One region of the Rhizobium sp. LEGMi-198b genome, then DNA from elsewhere that is predicted to be linked to it. Evidence: predicted binding sites of a transcription regulator. Region 1 holds the regulator's gene; each other region holds the start of a gene.

The links. Region 1 encodes PhoB, which activates phosphate uptake and scavenging genes when phosphate is short. Its sites were predicted from a motif close to TGTCATNNANCTGTCAT; they were not measured.
Region 2: a site for PhoB is predicted at 1,849-1,865, ahead of ppk2 (polyphosphate kinase 2). Genes of this name have one in related genera too.
Region 3: a site for PhoB is predicted at 4,767-4,783, ahead of ACXHXG_RS12455 (phospholipase C). Genes of this name have one in related genera too.
Region 4: a site for PhoB is predicted at 3,136-3,152, ahead of ACXHXG_RS07295 (UDP-2,3-diacylglucosamine diphosphatase). Genes of this name have one in related genera too.

Annotation. Positions count from the first base shown of each region.
Region 1 covers NZ_JBSYVH010000001.1:951,479-957,249, reverse strand. Annotated here, with positions in the region: gene pstC (phosphate ABC transporter permease subunit PstC) at 1-400, shown strand, start outside; gene pstA (phosphate ABC transporter permease PstA) at 397-1,731, shown strand; gene pstB (phosphate ABC transporter ATP-binding protein PstB) at 1,746-2,561, shown strand; gene phoU (phosphate signaling complex protein PhoU) at 2,613-3,326, shown strand; gene phoB (phosphate regulon transcriptional regulator PhoB) at 3,359-4,042, shown strand; gene ACXHXG_RS04625 (GcrA family cell cycle regulator) at 4,142-4,666, opposite strand; gene ACXHXG_RS04620 (aspartate aminotransferase family protein) at 5,092-5,771, shown strand, end outside.
Region 2 covers NZ_JBSYVH010000001.1:603,959-609,729, forward strand. Annotated here, with positions in the region: gene dxs (1-deoxy-D-xylulose-5-phosphate synthase) at 1-1,615, shown strand, start outside; gene ppk2 (polyphosphate kinase 2) at 1,973-2,893, shown strand; gene ACXHXG_RS02990 (methyl-accepting chemotaxis protein) at 3,055-4,992, opposite strand; gene ACXHXG_RS02995 (DUF4424 domain-containing protein) at 5,222-5,771, opposite strand, start outside.
Region 3 covers NZ_JBSYVH010000002.1:1,203,978-1,209,748, reverse strand. Annotated here, with positions in the region: gene odc2 (ornithine/lysine decarboxylase) at 1-905, shown strand, start outside; gene ACXHXG_RS12465 (GNAT family N-acetyltransferase) at 1,018-1,608, shown strand; gene ACXHXG_RS12460 (cytochrome-c peroxidase) at 1,649-3,028, opposite strand; gene ACXHXG_RS12455 (phospholipase C) at 3,051-4,676, opposite strand; gene cysE (serine O-acetyltransferase) at 5,133-5,771, opposite strand, start outside.
Region 4 covers NZ_JBSYVH010000002.1:123,042-128,812, forward strand. Annotated here, with positions in the region: gene ACXHXG_RS07285 (ABC transporter permease) at 1-722, opposite strand, end outside; gene ACXHXG_RS07290 (MFS transporter) at 877-2,097, opposite strand; gene ACXHXG_RS07295 (UDP-2,3-diacylglucosamine diphosphatase) at 2,264-3,070, opposite strand; gene ACXHXG_RS07300 (glycerophosphodiester phosphodiesterase) at 3,183-3,938, opposite strand; gene ACXHXG_RS07305 (NADP-dependent malic enzyme) at 4,174-5,771, shown strand, end outside.

The DNA.
Region 1 (5,771 bases):
CTCTCTGTCCGACGACATCATCATGGCCGTGCCGCGGTCGCTGCGGGACGGCTCGCTCGGCCTTGGCGCCACGCGCTCGGAAACGGTCAAGCGCGTTCTCCTGCCGGCGGCCCTTCCGGGCATCGTCGGCGCGCTGCTGATGACGGCGTCACGGGCGATCGGCGAGACCATGATCGTGGTATTGGCCGCCGGCGTTGCCGCCCGCATGCAGCTCGATCCTTTTGAGCCGATGACGACGGTCACGGTGAAGATTGTCAGTCAGTTGACCGGCGATCCGGAATTCACATCGCCGCAGACACTGGTTGCCTTCGCACTCGGCATAACGCTGTTCTGTCTGACCCTTTGCCTGAATGTCTACGCGCTTTACGTCGTCCGCCGCTACCGGGAGCAATACGAATGAGCGATGTCGTATCCTCCCAGGCACCGAATATGTCGCGCGGATTGACGCCAGGCGCTCCGGCGCGGCGGGATATCGGCATCAAGCGACGTTATGCGGCCGAGCGGCGTTTTCGTGCCTATGGGATGGCCGCCGTCATTTTCGGACTGGTTTTCCTGATTATTCTCGTCTCGACCGTTGTCCGCAACGGCTACACTGCCTTCGTGCAGACCTCCATCGCCCTGCCGATCGAGTTCACCGAGAAGGTCATCGATCCCATAGGCAAGGGGGCCAGTGATCCGAAGGTCCTGATATCAGCCAACTATACGGCGCTGGTACGCGACGCCGTGGTGAAGGCGCTGGGCATCGATCCTTCCAATCGGGCGCTCGTGCGCCAGGCGATGGAAATGGTATCGGACGGCGCACGCATTGCATTGCGCGACAAGGTCGTGGCCGATCCCTCTGTCATCGGAAAGACGGTGAAGGTCACTTTCCTCGCCAGTGCCAATATCGACTCTGCCTACAAGGGACAGATCGACCTGACGGCGGACGAAAAGGACCGCAAGGTCTCCGACCAGCAACTCGCCTGGATGAGGCAGCTCGCCGCCGCCGGCGCCCTGCACGAGGCGTTTAATACCGGTCTGTTCCTGTCCGGCAATTCCAGTCGCCCGGAGGCCGCGGGTCTCGGCGTCGCGCTAATCGGCTCGCTCTATCTCATGTTGACCGTGCTGGTCTTGGCGCTGCCGGTCGGCGTCGCCGCCTCGATCTACCTTGAGGAATTCGCGCCGAAGAACCGGTTGACGGATCTGATCGAGGTCAACATCAACAATCTCGCCGCGGTGCCGTCGATCGTCTACGGCCTGCTCGGCCTCTCGGTCTTCATCAACTTCATGGGCCTGCCGCGTTCCGCCTCGCTGGTCGGCGGGCTGGTGCTGAGCCTGATGACGCTGCCGATGATCATCATCGCCACGCGCTCGGCATTGCGCGCCGTGCCGCCGTCGATCCGCAGTGCCGCGCTCGGGCTTGGCGCATCGCGCATGCAGATGGTTTTCCATCACGTCTTGCCGCTCGCCATGCCGGGTATCCTGACGGGTACGATCCTCGGCCTTGCCCATGCGCTCGGCGAGACGGCGCCGCTGCTTCTGATCGGCATGGTCGCCTTCGTCGCCAACTATCCGAGAGGGCCGCTCGATCCTTCGACGGCCCTGCCGGTGCAAATCTACATGTGGGCGAGCGAAGCTGAGCGCGCCTTTGTCGAGAGAACCTCCGGAGCCATTATCGTCCTGCTCTTCTTCCTTGTTGCGATGAACATCGGGGCCATCCTGCTGCGCCGTCGCTTTGAGCGGCGCTGGTGACGGGAGGCGATGGAATGAACATGATGACGGAAGCCGCGAGCGAAAAAGCACTGGCCAAGAAGATGATGACGATCCCCTACAAGATGATCGGTCAGGCCGTCTCGGTCCATTATGGCGAGAAGCGCGCGCTGTTCGACGTGGATCTGAACATCCGCGCCAACACTGTCACCGCGCTGATCGGTCCTTCCGGCTGCGGCAAGTCCACCTTCCTGCGTTGCCTCAACCGCATGAACGATACGATAGACACCTGCCGCGTCACCGGCAAAATCACGCTCGACGATCAGGATATCTACGACAACTCAATCGATGTCGTCGAGCTGCGTGCCCGCGTCGGCATGGTGTTTCAGAAGCCCAATCCGTTTCCGAAGTCGATCTACGAGAATGTGGCCTATGGTCCGCGTATCCATGGGCTGCATCGGTCCAAGAGCGATCTCGACCATATCGTCGAAACCAGTCTGCAGAAGGCCGGGCTGTGGGGCGAGGTGAAGGACCGGCTCTATGATGCCGGCACTAGCCTCTCAGGCGGTCAGCAGCAACGCCTCTGCATCGCCCGCGCCGTCGCCGTCAGTCCCGAGGTCATTCTCATGGACGAGCCGTGCTCCGCGCTCGATCCGATCGCCACCGCCAAAGTCGAGGAACTCATTCATGAGCTGCGGGAAAACTTCACGATCGTCATCGTGACGCATTCCATGCAGCAGGCAGCCCGCGTTTCGCAACGTACCGCAATGTTTCATCTCGGCCATCTGGTCGAGGAGAACGATACCGATAAGATGTTCACCAATCCCGATGATTACCGCACGCAGGATTACATCATGGGCCGTTTTGGCTGATGATGCTCCCCGCGCGGTTCCTTTCACATCTTTCACCTAGAGGATAAAAAAATGGTCTCAACACACATTCTCTCCGCTTACGACGAAGACCTGAAGTTCCTGACGCGCCGCATTTCCGAAATGGGCGGCCTGGCGGAGCAGATGGTCAGCGACAGCGTCCGCGCCCTGGTAAACGGCGATGCCAGCCTTGCGCAGAAGGTCATCTCCGATGACGTCATTCTCGACCACGCCGAGCGCGAAGTCGGCGACAAGGCGATCGTCACCATCGCCCGCCGTCAGCCGATGGCTGCGGACCTGCGTGAAATCATGGGCTCCATCCGCATCGCCGCCGATCTGGAGCGCGTCGGCGATCTCGGCAAGAACACCGCAAAGCGCGTCATCGCCGTGCAGGGCACCGGCGTTCCGCGTCGTCTCGCCCGCGGCATCGAACACCTCTCCGAACTGGCGCTCGTCCAGCTCAAGGAAGTGCTCGACGTCTACTCGACCCGTTTACCTGACAAGGCCGTGTCGATCCGCGAACGCGACGAGGAAATCGACGCCATGTACACCTCGCTCTTCCGCGAGATGCTGACCTACATGATGGAAGATCCGCGCAACATCACCACCTGCACGCATCTTCTTTTCTGCGCCAAGAACATCGAGCGCATCGGCGACCATGCCACGAACATCGCCGAGACGATCTATTACATGGCGACCGGTGCCCAGCCCGAAGGCGAGCGCCCGAAGGACGATACCGCCAACACCGTCGGTTCGGTAACGGAATAAAGTAGACACCAAGAGAAGGAGACCAGAGGCGCATGGTTCCGAGAGTTGCTGTTGTAGAAGACGAGGAAGCGCTAAGCGTTCTGCTGCGCTATAATCTCGAGGCCGAGGGCTTCGAGGTCGACACTATCCTGAGAGGCGACGAAGCTGAGCTGCGCCTCCAGGAGCGCATCCCCGATCTTCTGATCCTCGATTGGATGCTCCCCGGCGTGTCCGGCATCGAGCTCTGCCGTCGGCTGCGCATGCGGCCGGAGACGGAGCGCCTGCCGATCATCATGCTCACCGCTCGCGGCGAGGAAAGCGAGCGCGTGCGCGGCCTTTCCACCGGCGCGGACGACTATGTCGTCAAGCCGTTCTCGACGCCGGAACTGATGGCCCGCGTCAAGGCGATGTTGCGCCGAGCCCGCCCGGAGGTCCTGTCCACGGTACTGCGCTGCGGCGATATCGAACTGGACCGCGAAACCCATCGCGTCCACCGAAAGAGCCGTGAAGTGCGGTTGGGGCCGACGGAATTCCGCCTTCTGGAATTCCTGATGTCGTCCCCCGGCCGCGTCTTCTCTCGGTCTCAGTTGCTCGACGGCGTGTGGGGGCATGATATCTATGTCGACGAACGCACCGTCGACGTGCATGTCGGCCGCCTGCGCAAGGCGCTGAATTTCTCCAACATGCAGGACGTCATCCGCACCGTTCGCGGCGCGGGTTATTCCATGGAGGCCTGATGGGGGAGGCCTGATCGGGGCAACCCGATTGGCCATCCAACATAGCGGCGGAAACAGAAAACGGGCCTTTCGGCCCGTTTTTCATTTGGCTGGTGTGGTTCAGTGCGCGGCCCGGCGCCGGTCATGCACCGGCTGATAGGCCAGCCGCTGATGGTAGGTGCAGTAGGGCGAAGAGTCCGGGCTATCATTGCCGCAGAAGTGAAAATCTTCCTTCAGCGGGTCGCCGACCGGCCACTTGCATGTGCGCTCCGTGAGCTCCGTCAGGCCGAGGCGGCGCGAGATCGGAACGACCACATTGGCGGCCGGACGATATTCGACTTCGCTGACCGTATCGATCTCGACCTCTTCCTTGAGCATCGTCGCACCCTGCTGGCGGGTAACCGTGCGGGTTGCAACGCGCGAGGCGTAATTCGGCGCGCGTGGGGCCGAGGTATTGCGCTTCGGCGCTCGAGCTGTGGTTGCCGCACCACCGGCCTTCGCTCGGCCCGGCAGGCTCAAGCGATGCACTTTGCCGATGACGGCATTACGGCTGACACCACCGAGCTGTGCCGCGATCTGGCTGGCGCTCAAACCTTCGGACCACAGCTTTTTCAGCTTCTCGACGCGTTCGTCTGTCCAATTCATGCCCTGTCTCCGCTATCGCGTTTCTGATGGCAGAATCCCTCACCATTGCCTCGAATTGGGTCGAGGCGTGAAACGCTTTAAAATTGTGGTGACTAGTTCCGCCGCATGCAGTCTAGTAATTGGTTTTTAACCTAGTGTGAGGCTGACTCCGTGACAAGAGTCGCGGGAATCTTGAGGAATCGATTTCGAGGTTTTCCCCAACTTGCTATACGTGAGTGGCATTTATGCAATATAAGTTGTCGAAGACATGCCATCCATCGAGAGGCGCTCTGCCGCACCTGCTAAATCGCCAGTTTTGTTGACATCGCAGTGCAAAACATCAATAGTGCCCATGCCGCCGCAAGGCGGCATTTTTGATTTTTCCGGGCCCGTTTCATTCGAAGGAAACGATTGGCCCTAAAGGTTGTGATCGAGGAGAATGCGCCATGGCTGAAACCGCGCCGCTTTATGACACCTATATGCGTGCTCCGCTGCGGTTCGAGCGAGGCGAGGGCGTGTGGCTGATCACGGAGACCGGCGAGCGTTATCTCGATTTCGCCGCGGGCGTCGCGGTGAATTCGCTTGGCCACGCCCATCCACATCTGGTTGCAGAGCTGAAGTCGCAGGCCGATAAGGTCTGGCACCTGTCCAACCTCTATGAGGTGCCGGGTCAGGAGAAATTGTCGAAGCGCCTGACGGAGGCGACCTTCGCCGATAAGGTATTCTTCACCAATTCCGGTGCGGAGGCGCTGGAATGCGCCATCAAGACGGCGCGTCGCTACCAGTTCTACAAGGGTCATCCCGAGAAATTCCATATCATCACCTTCGAAGGCGCCTTCCATGGCCGCACGATCGCGACGATCGCCGCCGGAGGCCAGGAAAAGTACCTCGAAGGTTTCGGCCCGAAGGCGCCCGGCTTCGACCAGGTGCCTTTCGGCGATCTCGACGCGGTGCGTGCCGCCATCACCGATGCGACAGCCGCGATCCTGATCGAGCCCGTGCAGGGCGAGGGCGGTATCCGCCCGGCGACCAACGAGTTCCTGCGCGGCCTGCGTCAGATTTGCGATGAGAATGGCCTGCTTCTGGTCCTCGACGAGGTTCAGACCGGCGTCGGACGCACCGGCAA
Region 2 (5,771 bases), 350 kb from region 1:
CGGGCTTTCCGGCTTCACCCGCCGCGCGGAGAGCGAATACGATCCCTTCGGCGCCGCGCATTCCTCCACATCGATCTCCGCCGGTCTCGGCATGGCTGTCGCCGCCGAACTCGACAATACCGACCGTCGCGTCATTGCGGTCATCGGCGACGGCGCGATGTCGGCCGGCATGGCCTATGAGGCGCTGAACAATGCCGGCGCGCTCGACGCGCGGCTGATCGTCATTCTCAACGACAACGACATGTCGATCGCCCCGCCGACCGGAGCGATGAGCGCCTATCTCGCGCGCCTCGCCTCCGGCCGCACCTATATGGGCTTTCGCGATTTCGGCAAGAAGCTGACCGCCTATCTTGGCAAGAATGTCGACCGCGCCATTACCCGCGCCGTTGAACATGCGCGAGGCTATGTCACCGGCGGGACGATGTTCGAGGAGATGGGTTTCTACCACATCGGCCCGATCGACGGTCACTCCTTCGACCATCTGCTTCCGGTCCTGCGCAATGTGCGGGACCATGCCCAGGGCCCTGTGCTGATCCATGTCGTGACGCAAAAGGGCAAGGGCTATCCCCCTGCCGAAGCGGCGGCGGATAAATATCACGGCGTCAACAAGTTCGACGTCATCACCGGCGCGCAAGCCAAGGTCAAGCCGAACGCACCGAGCTATACCAGCGTTTTCGCCGATGCCCTCGTTCAGGAAGCGATGCTGGACGAAAAGATCGTCGGCATCACCGCCGCCATGCCGAACGGCACCGGTCTCGACAAGCTGCAGGAATTTTTCCCGGCCCGCTGTTTCGACGTCGGTATTGCCGAGCAGCATGCCGTCACGTTTGCGGCCGGCCTGGCCGCCGAGGGTTTTAAGCCCTTCGCGGCGCTCTATTCGACCTTCCTGCAGCGCGCCTATGACCAAGTGGTGCACGATGTCGCGATCCAGGGGCTACCAGTGCGCTTCCCGATCGACCGCGCCGGCTTCGTCGGCGCCGACGGACCGACGCATGCCGGCTCCTTCGACACGGCCTTTCTCGCCAGCCTGCCCGGCTTCGTGGTCATGGCCGCCGCCGACGAGGCGGAGCTGAAGCATATGGTGCGCACGGCTGCTGCCTACGATCTTGGCCCGATCTCCTTCCGCTATCCCCGCGGCGAAGGCGTTGGCGTCGATTTGCCGGAACGCGGCGAAATTCTTCAGATCGGCAAGGGCCGCATCGTCAAGCAGGGGTCGAAAGTGGCGCTGCTATCCTTCGGCACACGGCTCGCCGACAGCCTCGCCGCAGCCGAAGATCTCGATGCGGCCGGCCTGCCGACAACGGTTGCCGACGCTCGTTTCGCCAAGCCACTTGACCACGATCTGATCCGCCAGCTTGCCAGCCATCATGAGGTGCTGATCACCATCGAGGAAGGCTCGGTCGGCGGCTTCGGCAGTCAGGTCATGCAGTTCCTCGCCACGGAAGGCCTGCTCGATAATGGTTTGAAGATCCGCACGCTGGTCATGCCCGACATCTGGATGGAGCAAGCCAAGCCGGAAGTCATGAATGCCAAAGCCGGCCTCGACCGGGCCGGTATCGTGCAGACGGTGTTCAAGGCGCTGGGCCGCAGCCGGATTATCGAGGTCGTCGGGTAAGCCCGGCTAAACTCGCCATCATCTACCGTCTGCCCGGGTGTCGATCTTCCGGCACTTTTTGCCCTATGCCTATCGATTCGGCTTGGGGCTTGGTCCCTACCCGATGTGCGTCCAGGGCACAGCGCGTTGATTTGAATGCGCAAAGGTCGCTGGCTTTGAAGCCAATGTATCCAGCCCGCTTTTGCTGATTAGAATTGAGCACGACGTTCTTCGCCCTGCATCTTGCAGCAATCAGTCATCTAACTGTCATGAACAAAGCGGAACTTGCTGCAATGCAGGGACAGGCATGTTGGCGCTTTTAAGTGCGATCATGCATCGACTGCTGTCGTTAGCTGCCATCGAGAAGCGGAGAGAACCTTGAACAATTCAGACAAAGAGCACCAGTATTCCGACTGGCTTGAAGCGGAACTGGCCGATACGCTAGACGAAGACTATGAGTTGGAACTCTCGGAACCGGCTCTTTCCGAAGAGATCCGAAAGATTTACCAGAAGGCACATCCGGCTGCGATGCCGCGTATCGACTACTTCCGCACCTTGCTGTCGCTACAGGCCGAACTGATCAAGCTCCAGGATTGGGTGACCTATCACAAGGAGAAGGTCGTCGTGATCTTCGAGGGCCGAGACTCGGCGGGCAAAGGCGGGGCAATCAAGCGGATCACCCAAAGGCTCAACCCGCGCGTTGCCCGGGTCGTCGCGCTGCCGGCGCCATCCGACCGCGAGAAGTCCCAATGGTATTTCCAGCGCTATGTGCCCCATCTGCCGGCGGGCGGCGAGATCGTTCTCTTCGACCGGTCCTGGTACAATCGCTCCGGTGTCGAGCGTGTGATGGGCTTTGCGACGGAAGATCAGGTCGCGCAGTTCTTTCACGACGTACCCGAGTTCGAACGCATGCTGGTTCGCTCCGGGATTCGGCTTGTCAAATACTGGTTTTCGATCACCGACGAGGAGCAGCAGCTTCGCTTCCTCGTGCGCATCCACGATCCCTTGAAGCAGTGGAAGCTCTCGCCGATGGATCTGCAGTCCCGCGTGCGGTGGGAAGCCTATACGAAGGCGAAAGAAGAAACCTTCGCGCGTACGAACATTCCGGAAGCGCCCTGGCACATCGTCGAAGGCAATGACAAGAAGCGCGCCCGCCTGAACTGCATCGACCACCTGCTCAGGCAGATTCCCTATGAGGACGTGCCTCACGAGGACATCACCCTGCCGGAGCGCGTCTTCAACCCCAACTATGAGCGCAAGGTGCTGCCGCCGGAGCTTTACGTTCCGTCCAAGTACTAGGGAACGCTTTCGCGGTAGCGCTGGCCAAGGGTCATAACCACCCTCGGCAGCTACCGCTCACCGATATCTGTCTCGCCTCGAAACAGGCGAGACAGATCTCCCCGACCTCCGATGCCCGTCAGAAAGAGCATCAGAGGTTCGGCGTCATCAAGACGCCAGCCTCAGAACTCCTCCCACTCATCCTGGGCAACAGCCGCCGCGGTGGCCTTGCCGCCAAACGCCTTGGCAACCGTGCGGCCCAATGCCCTCGCAGGCGAAGCAGCCGGTCGGGACTGGGCAGTAACGGCTGCGGGACGTTTGGATTCACGGGGCAGGTCACTCAGACGGAACTGGTGCAGGAGCTCATTGAGGGAGGCTGCCTCGCGGGCGAGTGCATGGCTCGCCGCCGTCTGTTCCTCGACCATGGCGGCATTCTGCTGCGTGCCCTGGTCCATATTGTTGACGGCAGTGTTGATTTCCTGCAAGCCGGTCGACTGTTCGCGGGTGGCGATGACGATGGCGCCGACGTGGCGGTTGATCTCCTGCACTTCGGAAACGATCAGCTCCAGCGCCTTGCCGGTTTCGCCGACCAGCGACACGCCGGTGTTGACCTGATCGCTCGAGGTGGTGATCAGTGCCTTGATCTCCTTGGCGGCGTTGGCGGAACGCTGGGCCAGCTCGCGGACTTCCTGGGCGACGACCGCGAAACCCTTGCCGGCATCACCGGCGCGGGCAGCTTCGACACCGGCATTCAGAGCCAGGAGGTTGGTCTGGAAGGCGATATCATCGATGACGCTGATGATGTTGCTGATCTCACCCGAGGACTTTTCGATCTGCTGCATGGCGGAGACCGCCTTGCGCACGACATCGCCGGACTTCTCAGCGCCCTGACGGGCACGTTCGACGAGATGGCCGACATCTTCGGCGCGCTTGGCGGAATCGCGAACCGTCGTCGTCACCTCTTCGAGGGCTGCTGCGGTCTCTTCGACGGCGGCCGCCTGCTGCTCGGTGCGGCGGGCAAGATCGTCGGCGGCCGAACGAATTTCGCCGGCACCGGCATTGATCGCCGAAGCATTGTGGCCGACCGACTGCAGGGCGGCTTCCAGCTTTTCGACGGCATTGTTGAAGTCGACGCGGACGCCGTCGAGCTGCGGTGCGAAGGTACGCTCGAGGCGCGCGGCGACATTGCCGGAGGCCAGGGCGGCAAGCCCGCCGGCCAACGCCTCCATCGCGAAGCGGATCTCGCCCTCTTCCCGCGCCTTCTGCTCGTCGTTCATCTGGCGTTGACGCTCGGCATCGCCGCGCATGCGGTCGGTCTCGCCGGCAAGACGCAGTTTCTCGATCGCCGCTTCCTTGAAGACGACGACGGCGTCAGCCATGCGGCCGACTTCATCGCCGCGGCCGATGGCCGGCACGTCGATATTATGTTCGCCGCCGGCAAGGCGGGCCATCGCGACAGTCATGCCGACGATCGGGCGAACGATGGTGCGTGCGAGCAGCCAGGCAAGCACGGCTGCGGCCAGCGAGGCAATGATACCGCCGGCAATCAATGTCAGGCGCAGTTCGCTGTTGGCATCATCCTGGATGGCCGACTGGGCATCTGCCTTGGCGCGGGCAGCCTGCTTGATCTTGGCTGCAGCCTCACGGAAACCGTCAAGCTGACCCTTCGTCTCGTTCTGGCCGATCTTGACGATCTGGTCGAGCGGCATTTCGGTTTCCTTGCGCGCCTTCATCTGCGGCTCGGCGAGCTGATGGAAATAAAGATCGGCCGCCTTCTGCATGCCGTCGATCGCGGCAAGCAGGTCCGGCTCGTCGGCGGCAACCGTCTTGGCGGCCGCCATGCTCTTCAGCATGCGATCGCGATTAGTGCCGACGTCGCCATAGGTACTATTGCTGCGCAGCAGCAGGAAGCCGCGCAAGTTGACCGCCTGTTCCAGCATGGCCTGCAGGGAATCATCGATCAAATTGACCAGCTGCTGTGACTTGACCTGTTCGGCGGCAGCCGCGGTCGATACTTCTTCCTTGGCGTAAACGAATACGGAAACGCAGGCGAAGATAGCGATAAGTGCAGCAAAGGTGATGGCGAGTTTGCCATTCAAAGAAAGGTTCTTCGCAAACATGGGCAAGCGCCTCCTGAGCGCCGGTCCTGGCGAACATCGACGAACCCGCTGGGGGAGCGTGGCCGGATGCTCCAAAATTCAGGGGAGAGGCATGATTGGGCGCGAGACGCGCGAAGCCGTCATGGCAGGCGGTTATCCCCGAAAAGGACAATCGCAATCCCATGCATAACTAGATGCTACAACTTTAAAATTATTTAACTGAGTGCCGTGCAAGAGGCGCAGCAATACTCTAATTCTGAGATCCGGCATTGAGGATCAGAATATCGAGATCGTGCTCAGGAGAAAAATCCTCTGCGGTCATCTGAAAACTCGTGGGGCCGATCTTCTTGACGCCGCTGCCGCAGAAGCTGACGTAGTTATCCGGGCTGCCCTTATCGACCGTTAGCTGAAAATGCTTGATCGGACCGGACCAGTTGGCGCCCGTGCTCAAAACGTAGGAAATCCAGCTTTCGGTATAGGCGCGGCCGCCCTTGTCGGAGGCTGCGGATAGTTTGGTCGCGGTTTTAAGGAAAGCGTCGTCCACGCAATATTTGGTCTGATAGATCTTGAGCTGCTCCTTCTCGTAGTCCTCGTTGCCAGCAAAGGTGATGGCGACCGTGCCGCCGACACTCGGCTTATAGCGGTGCTGCACGCTGATCTTGGCGCGGGCCGGAAATTTGGTGCGCCACCAATAGGTCGTGTGCAGGGTCCACATCGGCGTCGAGTGATGCTTCATGCCCTGGCCGTCACTGTCGTATTCGTCATCGGCAATGAGGCCTCGCGCCTTCCAATCCTCGAGC
Region 3 (5,771 bases), on a different contig from region 1:
CGCTCGACGCCGGTGCGACCGCTGCCCGCATCTCCTTCGGCAACACGATCAAGAAGGAACGCGATATCGCCCGTGCGCATGCACTCGGTATCAACCTCTTTGCCGTCGACAGCCACGAGGAAGTCGAGAAGATTTCCCGTGCCGCTCCCGGCGCTCGTGTGTTCTGCCGCGTTCTGACGGATGGCGAAGGTGCCGAATGGCCGCTGTCGCGCAAGTTCGGCTGCGTTCCGCAGATGGCTGTCGACGTTCTCGTCTATGCCCATCAGCTCGGTCTGGCATCCTACGGCGTGTCGTTCCACGTCGGCTCGCAGATGACCAAGGTCGATGCCTGGGATGCGGCTCTCGCCGATGCCAAGCGCGTCTTCGTCTCGCTCGCCAAGCAGGGCATTCACCTGCAGATGGTCAACATGGGCGGCGGTTTCCCGACCAAGTACCTGCGTGACGTTCCGTCGGCGGAAGCATACGGCAAGGCGATCTTTGCGGCTCTGCGCGCCCATTTCGGCAACCAGATCCCGCACACCATCATCGAGCCGGGCCGCGGCATGGTCGGCAATGCCGGCGTGATCAAGGCTGAAGTCGTCCTGATTTCGAAGAAGTCGGACAACGATGCCGCTCGCTGGGTCTTCCTCGACATCGGCAAATTCGGTGGTCTCGCCGAAACCATGGACGAGGCGATCCGCTATCCGATCCGCACCGAGCGCGACGCCGACGAGATGGAAGCCTGCATCATTGCCGGTCCGACCTGCGATTCGGCCGACGTGCTCTACGAGAAGAACCTCTATCCGCTGCCCGTGACGCTCACGATCGGCGACGAGGTCCTGATTGAAGGCACGGGCGCCTATACGACGACCTACTCGGCTGTAGCGTTCAACGGCTTCGACCCGCTGAAGGCCTACATCATCTAAGATCCCGTAAGGATCTAAACTCCGACAAAGCCGCCCCCGTAGCCAGCCGGGGCGACACACTCACAATTCCCTTTAGCACCGCTGATAACGGTATTGGGCACGGGAGGCCGAGATGGCCGCTGTTCTTGATTCTGTCCGCGCATTCTTTGCGCCGTCCACTTTCACCCTCGACCTGGAAAACGCAGGTGATGTCGTCGCTCGCGAAAATCTGCTTGATCGCGTCATGGGCGCCGATCGCCGCAAGAAGTCGTCCGAAAAGCTTCGCCGTGGCCGCGTTCCGGCCGAGGGCCTGGCGCTTGTCGCCCGCGATCGCGCCGGCCATGTCATCGGCACCGTTCGCCTGTGGAACGTCGAAGCTGGCGTCGATCGTGAGACCCGCCCGGTCGATGCGCTGCTGCTCGGCCCGCTGGCGGTCGATGGCGCCCACGAAGGCAAGGGTGTCGGCTCGGCGCTGATGCGTGCCGCCATCCTCGAAGCCAAGAAGCGCGGCCATGGCGCTGTCCTGCTCGTCGGCGATGCACCCTATTACGAGCGTTTCGGCTTCTTCGCCGAAAAGGCGCGCCATCTGGTCATGCCTGGCCCATTCCAGCGCGACCGTTTCCTCGCGCTGGAACTCAAGGATGGTTGGCTGGGCAGTGCCGTCGGCATGATCGTCGCCAGCGGCCGCAAGCTGGCCCAGCCGCCGGTCGCCAAGGCGGCCTGAGGTTTCAAATCCGCCTTCGCCCGTTCGGGCGGAGGCGTTTCTATTTGGCCGCCTTCACCCCATCCTTAGCCGGGTCGTAACCATCAGTCAGCGTCTTCAGAAACGCAACGACATCGGCGATTTCCGTATCGTTCAGAGCCGGCGCATCGCCTAGCTTGCGGTTCATCGGCGCGTCGATGACGTCGATATTGGCCTGATATTGCGCCGGAAGATCGTTGTATTTCTGTGCCTTCCCGCCGGCGTCCTTCGGGTAGATCTCGTCGGGATTGGTGTCCCGCTTGACATAGAAGCGGGTGACGTCCTCCAGCGAGCGGTAGACGCCATTGTGGAAGAAGACGTGGCGGCTGGCGACATTGCGTAGCGTCGGTGTCTTGAACAGCCCGCAATTCTGCGGCTGGGCGGAATAGGTGTCGTTGCGTAGCGGGCCGCAGATGCCGGTGTCGTAATAATGCGCGTCGGCATTGGCTGGAATGTCCGGATTGCGCGGTGCGCCAAGCGCCTCGAATTCGAAATCGGTGAAGTTCGGCATCTGGCCGTCGCCTGTCATCTTGTCGAGATGGCAAGAGGCGCAGTTACCCTTGTTGGGATCATCGAACAGTTTCAGCCCGCGCATTTCGGCGTCTGATAACATCGCCTTGCCGCGCAGATAATAGTCGTATTTGCTCGAATAGGGATGGAAGGAGGGCTCTTCGATCTGGTAGCGGGCGAGCGCAAAACCGGCTTCGGCGATCGTCATATCCTGATCGTTGAGGACATTATTGCCGAAGAGGGCGCCGATGTCCTTGCCGTAGCCCTGTTTCAGCTTGGCATAGACGGCGGCTGCATCGGCATTGGCCATCTCGAAGGGCGAGATCATCGGCTGCAGCGCTTGTTCCTCCAGCGAGTCGACACGGCCGTCCCAGAACATGCCGCCTTGCGGCACCAGATCGGGCGCGTTCGAATTGGCTTTGACGACGGCCTGTGCGGTCAGTGGCCCCGCGACCGTCGCCGGGGTGTTTGCAAGCGCCACGCCGGAGGCTTCGGTCATTGGGGCTGCCTCGGCCGCCTCGTCGGCAGCACTTTCCGCGCCGACGGAGAAGGAAGGCGTCGACATCTTATAGGCAAGGCTCGGCACTGCGCGGATGCCCGGCTGATCGAAATGCGGGCCACCGAGCTGCACGGCGCGGTCATTGGCCGGTGCGTAGTGATTGGCGGGATCGTGGCAGGTGGCGCAGGACATCTGGCCGCCGCCTGACAGTGAGGGATCGTAGAACAGCTTCCGGCCGAGCTGCGCGACGGCGCTCAGCGAAGCCGTGTCGTCACGGGTATTTGCCGCGACGGCATTGGCGGCGGGTTCGCTTGCCAAGCCGATGGTCGCCCCCGCGAGCGAGATGCTCGCGAGTGCGATCAGGGGAAGGAAATGGTGCTTCTTCAAGGACATTGTCCATCCCCTTATTTTCAGCTTAGGAAGCGCTATTGCCGGTCTTCGTGTCGAGGATCAGCTTCTGTGCATCGCCCTTCGACCAGTCGAACATGTTGTTCAGCGAGCCGGAAATGGCATCGAACGAGCCGCCACCGAGACGTTCGCCGCCCATCCAGTTGTCTTCGATGAAGCGCATGACGGAGGTCTGGTCGGTCAAAGTATGGTCGACGAAGTTGACCTTGGAGTAGGGCGAGATAACCAGCAGCGGCTGGCGCGTGCCGTAGCCACAACGGCCCTGGGCCGGCTGGCCGTTGACGCCCGGCAGCGGCGTGCCGGTCGAGCAGCCATCTCCGTTCAGCACGTCATAACCCTTGACGCCAAGCTTCGACGGATTGACGACGGCGTGGGCATGGTCATACCAGCCGTCGGAATCGTCGTAGAGGACGATGATAGCGGTGTCTTTCCAGTCCGGCGAATTCTGAACGGTGTTGACCACCTGGGTGACGAACTCCTGCTCGTCGAGCGGATCAGAATAGCCGGCATGGCCGTCCTGATAGGCCGGCGCCTTCAGGAAGCTGACGGTCGGCATGTTGCCGTTCTTCAGGGCCGCGTAGAAGTCCGTCACATCATACTGGTGGTTGGCTGCGTCGGTGGTGCCGATTGCAGCGACCGAGGACGGGCGCGCATGCGTCGGGTTGGCGGTGGAGGCGTAGTACTGGAACGGCTGGTGATGCGGGATATAGTCAGCGCTGTTGACCTGGGTGACTGTCGAGGTCGTCGCACGCTTGCAGCCGATCGTGCCGTCCGCATTCGTCACCGTCAGGTCGAAGCCGCCTTCGAAGAAGCCCCAGGTGATGTTGTGTTCGTTCAGCATGTCGCCGATGTTCTTGCCGTACATCAGCCCTGTCTGGCCGACCGAGCAGACATCGCCGGTCGGATCGAAGTCGCTGATGACGGTCCAGCCGCCATTGCCGTCGGGCACGATGCGGCCCTTGGAATAGGTGCCGTCCTTCTCCAGCGCATAGCCGGGCGGCAGGATGGCGCCGTTGGTCTGGCCGGAGATGAGGTTCAGCGCGCCGGGGGTCGACGGGCCGAAATTGGTCGAGAAGGAATTGTCGTTCAGGGCATAGTGCTGAGCGTAGTTCCAGAGCGCCGTGACGGTGTTGCCGTCATAATAGCCCATGACCTGGCCCTTGGTGCCGAAAGCGCCGGCAGCACCCTTGGTGCCCCTGCCGGTGTTGGCCGGGAACAGGTCCATGGCGAAGTTGTTGTAGGCAGCCTGTTCGGCGGTGTAGCCGTGGTTCTGCGATTGGGTGGCTGCCTGCGTGCGGTCGAGGCGGAACGGGGCCGCATCGGCTCCGTTTGCCGCGTTGGTCTTATTCGGATTGCTGTCGAGAAGACCGGCATTGGCCAGCGTGTTGATATCGGTCGACGTGTTGTCGGCGGCCTTGAATGCCGGCTCACCGTCGACGTTTGCGGCCTTGGGGTAGGTCGCGAAATAGTGGTCGAAGGAGACGTTTTCCTGGAAAACGACGATCAGATGCTTGATCGGCGTCGCCGTATTCGTCGGCGGCGCCTTGTCGGCGGCACCGGCGGTGGAACAGAGCGAAAGCAGAGTAAGCGCGCTGCCGGCGGCAAGGGCGGCGCGACGCGAAAGACAGATCATTGCCATATCCTCTCGAGTGGGGGCTTTGCCCCGACGCTTAAGGTGCGCCGCGCCGAGGCGGAAGGAACCATGCCGGGCTAGCAAGCGCATATGACAGTTCCGTGAAGGGTGGGGCGAGGGGATTTTGCTGCCGTCGTAGCGTTTCTGGCAAGCAGTTGATTCTGTTGCGCTAAGAGGAAGGCTTGCGGAGGACTCCTGTCTGGCGCGGTCGCGATGCTACTTTATGTCACGGGTGGGGAGGGGCGTGGATTTCTCACCCGCCCTCGTGGTTCGAGATGGCCCTTTGGGCCTCCTCACCATGAGGGCTACTCCTCTCGCACTGGGCTGGAAGGGCTTCATCATTCAAGGAATGCGTACAGGCTCTGGCCCGCTCCGCCTCATCCTGAGGCGCATTTCGGAGCAAAGCGCAGAAATGCCTCGAAGGACGAGGCGGCCACTGACGTTCAGGGACTAAAGCTAGATATTTTGATCCATCGTCTCGGCCGGTATCTCATCGGCGCGATGGATGCGGACGACCGTGGCCGGTACGCCGGCGACGGTGCAGTGGGCCGGGACCGGCTTTACCACGACGCTACCGGCCGCGACCTTGCTGAAGGCGCCGACTTCGATGTTGCCGAGGATCTTTGCGCCGGCGCCGATCATCACGCCATGGCGGATTTTCGGATGCCGGTCGCCGGTTTCCTTGCCGGTGCCGCCGAGCGTGACGTTCTGCAGGATCGAGACTTCATCCTCGATAACGGCCGTCTCGCCGATGACAATGCCGGAGCCGTGATCGAGCATGATGGACGAGCCGATCCTCGCCGCCGGATGAATATCCGGGCCGAAGACGAGCGAGGCCAGGTTGGAAAGCCAACTGGCGATTTCCGGTCGGCCCTCCGTCCAGAGCGCGTGGGCGATGCGGTGGGTCTGCAGGGCGTGGAAGCCTTTGAGATTCAGGAGCGCATGCAGATAGGTCGTGCAGGCGGGATCGCGGGTGCGGACCGCGACGAGATCGGCCTCCGTCGCCTGGAGGATTGCGGCATGCCGCGTCAGCACATCATGAAACAGGGCGAAAAGAGCGTCGGTTTCGATGCCGGCGACGGAAAGCCGGGCGAC
Region 4 (5,771 bases), on a different contig from region 1:
ATGGCGCTGCCCGAACGGCCGGCGATCATGATGGCGGTCAGAAGCACGCCGATTTCACGCAATTGCAGGATGCCGACGAGATCGACGACGAAGATTTCGGCGCCGAAATAGCGAAGCTGGAATGCGCCCTGCTGCGCGATGATGGCGCCGATCAGAAAAGACATCAGCAGGATGATCGGCACGGCGCGCACCGCCATGTGGTCGATCTGATTGACGATCGAAGCGGGCGACACACCGCTGCCGCGCCCAAACTTGAGCTGCGCGCCGCGCACCGCCGAACCGAGAATGTACATGGCCGCGATGAGGTTGCCCCAGATTTCGTAGACGCTTTCGCCGATCGGCGCAAAAAACCGTTCCGCCAAGGATTTCCTCGGCTTGGGCTCCGCGACCTCTTTGTCCGGTTCCTCGGTAAAGGCGGTCAACAGCTCATCGATATGGGGGTTTGAGCCCTCGATCCTGACGCTGGCGCCATGCCCTTCCTGGCTCTCCTTCAGGCGCCGGATCAGTAGCGCACCGGCGGTATCGACATCGGAGAGATCGGAAAGATCGATCACCACCTGATCGCCGCCGCGCTGTTTCGTAAGCTGATCGATCTGCCGCAGCACGCCATGCACATTGGCGCTGCGCCAATTGCCTTCCAGCCGATAGCGATGCCCGTTGCCATCGGGCTCGTCATCGATCCTTGGTGCATCGGGTTTCTGTTCGGCTGCTTTCAAACTCATGCGTCTTTCAGGTCTTGCGTCACAATCGCCGACTCAGGAATCCCAGCTCGACGCAAATGGTTAATATCCGAGTGCATACGCGATTTCCATGCCAAGCCGATGTCAAAATAGGCCATAGCATTTTGATATCCAAATGAATTCGTTTCGCACGGCCTCAGGAGGCCTCGCCCGCCCTTTCGCCAAACGCGGAACTGCGCGGTTGAAGGTTGCGGGCAAGGATCACCATAGCGAGGCCGAAGGCGGCAACACCGGCCATGACATAGTAGCTGGAAGGACCGAGCCACGCGTAAAGATAGCCGGACGCCAGGGTCATCAGCCCGAGGAACATGCCGTTATAAAAGAAATAGGAGCCCTGGGCCGATGCTTCCTGAGTTTCCCGCACCGAAGCAACGATGCGGCGCTGAATGCCGGTATGGACGCAGGCATAGGTGCAGGAGTGAAGACATTGCAGCACGAGATAGCCGGCGAAACCGAGATTGATCGGAAACAGTATCCAGCGCAGGACGCACACGCTCGAACCGAAGAAAATCAGCGTCCAGGCACTGAAGCGACGGCTCAGTGTTTTCGACAGGAAGAAAACCATGACCTCCGCCGTTACCCCTGCGCTCCAGAGAATGGCGATCTCTGTGCCTGAAAAACCGAGTTTGCGCCAATAGATCGATGCAAACGTGTACATCACGGCATGGCTCGACTGCTGTATCGACACACCGATCATGGTGATCAGCAATTGCGGCGAGCGCAGCCCACCGCCGGTCGGCGCCTGCAGGTTGATCGGCTGATTGCGCCGGCGTGTCGGCCCGATGCGCGGACAGAAGAAAGCCATCATGGTTGTCAGGAAGAAGCCCCCGACCATGGTGGGCAGAACCATGGTGGCGCCCCATTTGCCGATCATCTGACCGCCGATAAGGGTCGAGAAGATGAAGGCGATCGATCCCCAGACGCGCATCGAGCCATAATCGAACCCCCAGCGCCGCACGCCGGAAATGGCAATCGATTCTACGACAGGGACGTAAGGCGCGTATGTCGCCCCCTGAATGGCGTAGACCAGCAACACCGGCCAGAAATCATTCGTCCAATAAAGCGCGATCGCCGTCAGCAGTGACAATGCGCCCGACCAGAACAACACGTTCGCGCGTTCATCCACGCGATCGGCAAGTATTCCGACAATGGGCACGACGAGAACGCGCACCACCATCGGCACGGCGAGGATAAGACCGATCTCGCGGTCACCGAAATTCAGTCCCGTCAGCCAAACCGGGAAAAACGGCAGAGCAATGCCGTTGACGAGCAACGGAGCACAATAGGACAAGGCGGTGCGCAGACGAAAATGCGGAGGCGCGCCCTCGCCCGGGAGAGATTTTGTCGCGGGAATCATGACAGACCTGAAGGGAAACTGATTGTTCCCTATCACTCCATCGTGAATACGACTATGGCGAGAAATAGCCGAACCGAAACGTTTCGGATAAAATATGAGGCTGTCGTCAGATTGCAGCGATCAAAAATTGTGACGGGCCGTTATCGGACCCGTGAAGCGGCGCAAATTACGCCGCCTGTGCCCCGAGCGCTTCCGACACATCCTCGACGGCGGCGCTGACCGGCTGTGCCTCGGTGATCGACTGCCAGGTGATCAGCTCGAACGTGCCGTCTTCATGCTCGGCGATCGCCGTGCAGCTTTCGACCCAGTCGCCTGTGTTGATGTAGCGGATGCCATCGAAGTCCTCGATGACGGCATGATGGATGTGGCCACAGATGACGCCGTCGGCATCGTTGCGCTTGGCCTCTTCGACCACGACGCGCTGGAACTCGCCGATGAAATTGACCGCATGCTTGACCTGAAGCTTCGCCCAGGCCGAGAACGACCAATAGGGCATGTTCAGGCGGCGGCGAACGGCGGCAAGGCCGACATTGATCAGGATGGCCATATCGTAGGCCCAATCGCCGAGATAGGCGAGCAGGCGCGCGTTGCGAACGACGACGTCGAATTCGTCGCCATGCAGGACGAGATACTTCTTGCCGTCGGCGGTCTCGTGGATCGCCCGCTCGGCCACTTCGATGCCGCCGAAATGCATGCCGGGGAAATCACGCAGGAATTCGTCGTGATTGCCGGGGATATAGACGATGCGGGTGCCCTTGCGCGCCTTGCGCAGCAGTTTCTGCACCACGTCGTTGCAATCCTGCGGCCAGTACCAAGTGCGCTTCAGCCGCCAGCCGTCAACGATATCGCCGACAAGGAAGATGGTGTCCGCTTCGTGATGACGCAGAAAATCGATCAGATAGTCCGCCTTGGCTGCTTTCGAGCCCAGGTGCACGTCAGAAATGAATAGCGTTCGAAACCGCCTGACATTCATGTTTTCATTCACGAACTCAATGTCCGTGCCCTATCCTACGTTGGCTATTCCAAAATCAGACTCGTGTTTCAGGATGATGACAAATCCTGTGCGAGAGGCCTGTTGCGGACGATCAGCCGCGCTTTGCAGCTATGGCGAGATCCGGCCGATCGGTTGTGAAACTTGCGACGCCGAGGCGAAACATCGCCCTTGCCGCTTCACTCGTATGCGCCGCCCAGCCATGCACCGTCACGCCGCTTTTCCGAAAGAGGTCCATCACTTCGGCATCGATGGTGTCGGCCCGCAAGGCAATCTCGTGGACGCCAAACCGGCCAAGCGCGGCAAGAATGCCTCTCCAGCCGATTTGCGCGGCTGTCTGCGGCGAACAGAGAAAGATGAGGCCGAGAAGCTCGCCGACATTCAGGCCACGCTCCTCAAGCGCGGCACTGAAGGCTTCCAGGCGCGGGAGCGCGAAACTGGTCAACATTGTCCGCTTCAGCATGTCGGTCGCCAGCAACTCGTCCGCAATGCGGCCTTCCATGCCGGCATAGGGTTTGCCGTCCAGCCTCGTCTTGATCTCCAGCCGAAGGTCGACCGGGGACGGCCCGAAGATGTCGATGGTTTCGGCAAGTGTCGGAATGGTCTCGCCGCCGCTGCCGATGACGATATGGCGCATCAGTTCGTCATGGCTTAAGTCGGCGATCGCGCCCTTGCCGTCCGTCATGCGGTCGATCAGCGCGTCGTGATGGACGACGAGCTTGTCGTCACGCGTCTGATGCACGTCGAATTCGACGAGATCGACATCGAGTTTAGCGGTTTCGGAAAAGGCGAGCCTGGTGTTTTCGGGCCAAAGATGCGAACCGCCGCGGTGGGAAGCAATGAGGGTCATGGAGGCTCCTCTGTTTTTTGCCCTCATAGGCTCACGCCATGAACCCCTTATGACGCATTCACTTTTCGCTTACCATCGGGCTCGAATGTCACCGTTGCGGGACAAGAAAACAATTGTGAAAACGGCGCTACAAAAAACCTTTCCTCTGCGTCAATTGCATACTGTGCACCCTGAGTGATTGATGTATGCAGGGACTCAAAAAGCGCGAGTGCGCAAGCAGAAACGGAGAAGCGTGATGGATACGCACGACACATCGAAGGCAGCCAAGAACATGGCGAGCGGCAATCTCGACGAACAGGCTCTCTTCTTTCATCGCTATCCCCGCCCCGGCAAGCTGGAAATCCAGGCGACGAAGCCGCTCGGCAACCAGCGTGACCTGGCGCTTGCCTATTCTCCCGGCGTTGCCGCGCCCTGCCTCGCCATCCGCGACAATCCGGAAACGGCCTTCGACTACACCTCGCGCGGCAATCTCGTCGCGGTCATATCAAACGGTTCGGCTGTCCTCGGTCTCGGCAATATCGGTCCGCTTGCCTCCAAGCCGGTGATGGAAGGCAAGGCTGTACTCTTCAAGAAATTTGCCGGCATCGACGTCTTCGACGTCGAAATCGCCGCGCCTACCGTCGATGAGATGGTCAGCACGATTTCGGCGCTGGAGCCGACCTTCGGCGGCATCAATCTCGAGGACATCAAGGCACCCGAGTGCTTCGACGTCGAACGTCGTCTGCGTGAGAAGATGGAAATCCCGGTCTTCCACGACGACCAGCACGGCACCGCCATCATCGTTGCCGCCGCTATTCTCAACGGGCTGGAATTGGCCGGGAAGAAGATCGAAGAGGTCAAGATCGTCGCCTCGGGCGCTGGCGCCGCCGCGCTCGCCTGCCTCAACCTGCTGGTCATCCTTGGCGCCAAGCGCGAAAACATCTGGGTCCACGATATCGAGGGCCTCGTCTATGAAGGCCGTACCGAGCTGATGGACGAATGGAAGTCCATTTATGCGCAGAAGAGCGACAAGCGCGTGCTTGCCGAGTCGATCCCCGGCGCCGACGTCTTTCTGGGCCTCTCCGCCGCCGGCGTGCTGAAGCCCGAGCTGCTGGAGCAGATGGCGGAAAAGCCGCTGATCATGGCGCTCGCCAATCCGACACCCGAAATCATGCCGGATCTCGCCCGTGCCGCCCGGCCGGACGCGATGATCTGCACCGGCCGCTCGGATTTTCCGAACCAGGTCAACAACGTCCTCTGTTTCCCCTACATCTTCCGGGGGGCGCTCGATTGCGGCGCCAAGACGATCAATGAGGAAATGAAGATGGCCGCAGTGCGCGCCATCGCCTCGCTTGCCCGCGAGGAGCCGTCCGATGTCGCCGCCCGCGCCTATAGCGGCGAAACGCCGGTCTTCGGGCCGAATTATCTGATCCCCTCGCCCTTCGATCCGCGTCTGATCCTGCGCATTGCGCCTGCCGTTGCGAGAGCCGCGGCCGAAAGTGGCGTGGCCCTGCGCCCCATTGCCGATTTCGACGCCTATATGGACGAACTCAACCGCTTCGTCTTCCGCTCGGGCTTCATCATGAAGCCGATCTTCGCCGCCGCGAAGATCGCAGAGCGCAAGCGCGTCGTCTTCTCCGAAGGCGAGGATGAGCGCGTACTGCGCGCTGCCCAGGTTCTTCTCGAAGAGGGCACCGCTGCTCCGATCCTGATCGGACGTCCCTCCGTTATCGAGACCCGTCTGAAGCGCTATGGCTTGAAGATCCGGCCGAACACCGATTTCGCCGTCATCAATCCGGAAGACGATCCGCGCTTCCGCGAATATGTCGACCTCTACTTCTCGCTGGTCGGCCG